Methyloterricola oryzae: one gene and its partner. The protein of the gene in region 2 binds, or shares a complex with, the protein of the main gene of each other region. Links are inferred from orthologs where the notes say so. Each region holds a gene or a part of one and is shown on either strand. Other genes may lie near its edges.

Region 1 (2,808 bases), on a different replicon or contig from region 2:
TCCTCATTCTGGACATTCTGTCCTGGTGGCTGACTAAGGTGATGCCGATTTTCGCCTGGCTCACCATGATCGGCGGCATCGGTTACAGCCTGGCTTCCACCATCATGATCTTCACCTCGCTGGCGCAGATGTGGCTGCCGCGCAACCAGTGGATGCTTTACTGGACCAAAAAAGAGGAAACGGAGTAGACGCATCCGGCGCGGCGATTCAGCGTCCGCGCCGGCGTCCGCTGAACTCGTGGATAAAAAGGGCAAAGAGGATGAGCCCGGCGCCCGCGAAAACCTGGATGGAAACTGGCTCGCGGTTGGCGAGATGACCCAGGGCAAGGGCCGTCACCGGCGTGGCGAGGGTAATCAAGGCTACCCGGGTGGCCGCCAGGTGTTTGAGCACGTAGAAATAGCAGGCAAAGCCGACGGTAGTGGCCACCGCCCCCAGGTACGCAATGGAAATCAGGCTCGCCGATGGGACCTGTTGCGGCCATTGACCGTCCGCGACCCACCACGTGGCGAGGTAGGCCGGTACCGAGAGAGCCAGCCCCCCTCCCAGAAGTTGGAGTGAGGGCAGTGGCGCATGCACCCGCTTGACCCAGATGGAACTGGACGCCTGAAGGAACGCGGACAGAAGTACGCCGACGATGCCTTTCAACGACTGCGGCCCGACTTCCGCCGCCGACTCGATCATCAGGAACAGTCCCCCGATACCCAGGCCATAAGCGGTGAGACGCGGCAGCAGGGCCCCGCGCTCACCTAGCCAAAAGGCCGCCATAAGGGCGGTCATCATGGGTGTGAGCCCAAAGATCACGGCAACCCAGCCCGATGGGATGAACTGGGCTCCCCAGTACACTGCCAGCATCGAACCATAGATATGAATGGCGGCTCCCGCATAGGCCAGCAGCGACTTTCTGTCGCTGGGCAAGCGCTGACGCAGCAGTAACAGCAGAAGCCAGACGCAACAGCCGCCAATCGCCATGCGCGCGCTGGCACCGAAAAGGAAGCCGGGCCCCTCTCCGCTCCACTTGATGGCCAGGGGCGTGGTGGACCAGATCAGGACCACGCTCAGATAAGCCAGCGAGACAGCCATGTTTATGCGTCCTGGCATGCGGGCACCCAGCGCGCCCTGGCCCGTCGACTACGCGACCCCGCAAGGGGGCCGTGTTCGGGAAATCAGCGCGAATCCGCAGCGCCAAACAGTTCCTGCACCCAGGCGCTGCGCCGCTCGCGGTCCAGCACTTCGACGCGGGCACGCATCAGCACGACGGCCAGGTAATACAGCTTGAACGCCACCGCCATCACCAGCAGCGGAACCAGCATGCTGAGGTGGATGGAAGGCTTGTCGAGCTTGGTCACCGTCGGTCCCTGATGCAGGGTGTTCCACCATTCCACCGAGTAGTGAATGATGGGAATGTTGACCACACCCACGAGGATCAAGACTCCGCCCGCCCGCGCCGCGGTGCGCTTGTCGTCGATCGCGGATACCAGGGCGATATAGCCCAGATAGAGGAACAGCAGGATCAGTTCCGAGGTCAGGCGCGCATCCCAGACCCACCAGGCGCCCCACATGGGCTTGCCCCAGAGCGACCCGGTGACCAGCGCCAGGAACGTGAAGCTGGCGCCAATGGCGGCGGAGCTATTGGCCATGACGTCCGCCAGCTTGATATTCCAGATCAGGTTGATGGCACTGAGGACAGCCATCAAGGTGTAGATGAACATGGACATCCAGGCCGCAGGCACATGGACGAACATGATGCGGTAACTTTCACCTTGCTGATAGTCGGGCGGCGCCACCACAAGCCCCAGGTACAGACCATACATCATAGTCCCCAGGCACAGCGCACCGACCCAGGGAATGAGCTTGCCCGAAATGTCGTAGAAATAACGGGGCGAGGCCAGCTTATGGAAAAATAACCACATGGTATTAACTCACACTGATTCTGAGGGCGGCGGCGATGGCCAGCGGTGCTAGGGTTAGGGCCAGCACCAGCAGGGCCGCCAGGAAATAGATCTGCCCTTCGATGGGCATGCCGGCGGCCGATGCCGTCACCGCGTTGGTGGCGAAGATCAGAACCGGAATGTATAGGGGCAGAATGAGCAAGGTCAATAGGACCCCACCGCGTTTGAGGCCCACTGTCAGCGCCACGCCAATGGCCCCGATCAGGCTGAGCAATGGGGTCCCCAAGGCCAGCGTCAGTAGCAAGGCGGACATGGCCTTATCCGGCATGGCGAGGAGCAGGCCGAGGAGCGGCGCCAGCAGCAGCATGGGCAAGCCACTGACCAGCCAATGGGCGATGACCTTGGCCAGCACCAGCATCGACAAGGGCTGAGGGCTGAGCAGCATCTGTTCCAGGGCACCGTCCTCGAAGTCGCTGCGGAAGAGGTTCTCCAGGGAAAAGAGTGCCGCCAGGAGGGCAGCGATCCATATGACGCCCGGCGCTATGCGGCGCAGCAATTCCACCTCGGGACTCACACCCAAGGGATACAGCGTCACGATCATCAGGAAAAACAACAAGGGATTGGCCAACTCCCCGCGATGGCGAAAGGCCAGCAACAGGTCACGCCGCAGCATCGCGATAAAGGCCGCGGTTAATCCGTTCACGTCAGGCTCACCTTGACGGCGTCGCCGCGCACTTCGATGGCTTGATGCGAGGTCATTACCGCCATTCCACCGGATGCGAGGTGCTCCTCGATGAGTCGCGTCACCAGCGCCACGCCGCTAACGTCCAGCGCCGTGAAGGGTTCATCCATGACCCACAGTGCGGCAGGCCTGACCAGCAAGCGGGCCAGGGCGATTCTTTGTTTCTGGCCGGCGGAC
Region 2 (2,723 bases):
CAGGGAGCCGCCCACAACGATGGCCAGGAAGATCAGTATGAACAGGCCGCGAGCCGGATCCGACGCGAAGGCATGCACTGACGTCAAGACACCGGAGCGAACCAGGAAAGTCCCCAGCAGGCTCAGCGAAAACGCGAACAGGGCCAACAGCACCGTCCAAGCCTTGAAAGCGCCTCGCTTCTCCGTCACCGCCAGGGAATGCAGCAAGGCCGTCGCCACCAGCCAGGGCATGAAGGAAGCGTTTTCCACTGGATCCCAGAACCACCAGCCCCCCCATCCCAGTTCGTAGTATGCCCACCATGACCCCAGGGTGATGCCGAAAGTCAGAAACACCCAGGCCACCAGGGTCCAGGGGCGCGACCAGCGGGCCCAAGCTGAATCCAGGGAACCTCCCAGCAAGGCCGCGATGGCAAAGCTGAAGGCCACGCTCAAACCCACGTAGCCCATGTACAGCATGGGCGGATGGATGGTCATGCCGAAGTCCTGCAGCAGCGGATTCAGGTCATTGCCCTCAACGGGCGCGGGAACGACCCGCTCAAACGGATTGGAGGTCAGCAGAATGAACAACTGGATGCCGATACTCACCAGCCCCATGACACCCAAGACACGGGCCAGCATCTCCTCGGTAAGGCTGCGGCTGAACAAGGTCACAGCGAAAGTCCAAAGCCCCAGGATGAAGGCCCACAGCAACATGGAACCCTCGTGTGCACCCCACACCGCGGAGATGCGGTAATAGAGAGGCAGCGCGCTGTTGGAATTGCGCGCTACGTAGGCCACGGAGAAATCGTTGTTCACGAAGCTCAAGGCCAGACAAAACATGGATGCCGCTAGAAACAGGAACTGGGCCCGCCCCGCCGGCCGCGCAACTGCCATCCAGATCGGCACGCCCTTCTCAGCCCCCATCAGAGGAAACACGACCTGCAGCAGCGCCATCATGAAGGCCATGATCAACGCGATATGTCCCAGTTCCGCGATCATTTCTGGTAGTCCTTGTAACTCGTGGGCATCTGGCCGCTCTTTTTCAGCGCCTCGCCAACTTCCGGCGGCATGTAGTTTTCATCATGTTTGGCCAAGACTTCAGAGGCGGTGAATACACCGCTTTCGTCCATCTGCCCGATGGAAATGATGCCCTGTCCCTCGCGGAACAGGTCCGGCAAAATGCCGCTGTAGACCACCGGCACGGTCGCCGTTCCGTCGGTTACGCTGAAATGGACCGTGACCCCCTCGGAACGTTTGACGCTGCCCGCCACCACCAAGCCGCCCACGCGAAAGGGATAGCCTTTTGGCGCCTCTCCGGCGGCAACCTGGGAGGGCGTATAGAAGTACAGCAGGTTCTTCTGAAACGCGGTAAGCCCCAAAAAAGCCGCCACCGCAACACCTGCCACCATCAACCCGACCAGGGACATGCGTTTTTGCCGTGGCGTCATGAGCGGCCTCGTGTCTGTTTCAGCATGCGTCGGATGCTGTCTCGCACCTCGGACTTGCGGCGCCAAGGCAAGACTAGATTGAAAACCAGCATGGCGAATACCAGGCCATAGGACGTCCAGACATAGAAGGCGTAGCCGCCCATGGAAAAGAATTGCTCAAAGTTCATTCTGCACTATCGGTCAAATTGGAATATCCCTATTGCAAAGATTAAAGATGGCTGCCCGTCTGCCCCGGAAAAGCAGGTTTATTCCGAAGTTTCGGACAGGCCTAGGGTGTCAACTGGCAATTCTGATAGACCAGCGGGATGGTGCCAAAACAGGTGTTCTTGCCCTTGCCGCCATCGACCTCGATATCGTCGGAACTGATGAACAACTTGTCATTCCCTGCATTGCCGAAAATCCGGTCACTGCCGGCACTCCCCACAACTGAATCGGCGCCGTTATTTCCACTCAATACGTCATTGCCGCCGTCACCGTCTATGGAGTCTTTTCCATTGCCCCCGGCTATGGAATCGTTGCCTTCGTCACCATAGATGAAGTCATTGCCGTTTTTTCCCTTCAGTTGATCGTTGCCCAGGCCTCCATTAATCACATCGATCCCGTTATCTCCGGAAATGAAGTCATCACCGTCGCCACCGTCGATCGTGTCGTCACCGTTATCGCCATAGATTTGGTCATTACCGGCACCGCCGCTGATGGAGTCATTACCACCCTGCCCGCAGATCAGGTCATTACCACCGTTTCCATTGATGGAATCACGCTTGCTGGTGCCGATGATCACATCGTCGCCTTCCGTCCCGGTCACACCGGTGACTGTAGCTTCGCGCCCCTGACACTTCGGCGCTGCCAACGCCGTATCGGTAGCCAGAAAGAGCAACAACGCGGCCGCCATGGCTGCCGGGAATGTCCTTGACGTCATAGGTAAGAACCTCAGCATTGAGTTAGTTAAAGTTCTGGGATTGATGATCTAGTAATTAGGTTCAAAATCCGGTGAGCCGCATTCAGCACTCGCCCGGAATGCGGTGCGCCTCCGGCACCACATCTTCGGTATGCAGGTTGAAAACCCCATTGCGGCGGTCAGCGAAAAAATACCTGAGAGACCGCCGCACGGTCTCGAATGCAATTTCATTCCATGGAACCTCAGCCTCCAGAAACAGCCGCGTGTCCAGACTTTCCGCGCCGGGTGAAAACCGCTTTGCCACCATCCGGGCGTGATAAAACACGTAGACTTGGGAGATGTGCGGCAAGCTGAAAAGGCTCTGCAGCCCAGTAATCTCCACTTCCACGTTTGCTTCC

The links. The genes of interacting proteins can lie anywhere in the genome.
Region 1: the proteins of ccmD (region 2) and EK23_RS19040 are in contact, whole or in part, in a solved structure (PDB 8CE8), measured with the Escherichia coli proteins. The link is inferred for Methyloterricola oryzae from one-to-one orthologs.

Annotation. Positions count from the first base shown.
Region 1 is NZ_JYNS01000022.1:7,260-10,067, reverse strand. What follows is about bases 38-2,808. They hold EK23_RS19040 (heme ABC transporter permease), read right to left. Parts: upstream 1,911-2,808; coding sequence 1,164-1,910; downstream 38-1,163. Other genes in these bases: ccmA (cytochrome c biogenesis heme-transporting ATPase CcmA), read right to left, coding at 2,589-2,808; ccmB (heme exporter protein CcmB), read right to left, coding at 1,915-2,592; EK23_RS19045 (DMT family transporter), read right to left, coding at 208-1,080; EK23_RS19050 (Aq_1264-related membrane protein), read left to right, coding at 38-188. Outside these bases: more of EK23_RS19050, read left to right, coding at 1-37. UniProt on the Escherichia coli protein: Required for the export of heme to the periplasm for the biogenesis of c-type cytochromes.
Region 2 is NZ_JYNS01000008.1:81,750-84,472, forward strand. The notes cover bases 10-2,695. They hold ccmD (heme exporter protein CcmD), read right to left. Parts: upstream 1,595-2,695; coding sequence 1,424-1,594; downstream 10-1,423. Other genes in these bases: EK23_RS12205 (heme lyase CcmF/NrfE family subunit), read right to left, coding at 10-978; ccmE (cytochrome c maturation protein CcmE), read right to left, coding at 975-1,427; EK23_RS12220 (calcium-binding protein), read right to left, coding at 1,696-2,319; EK23_RS12225 (NUDIX hydrolase), read right to left, coding at 2,429-2,695. In the rest of the region: more of EK23_RS12205, read right to left, coding at 1-9; more of EK23_RS12225, read right to left, coding at 2,696-2,723. UniProt on the Escherichia coli protein: Required for the export of heme to the periplasm for the biogenesis of c-type cytochromes.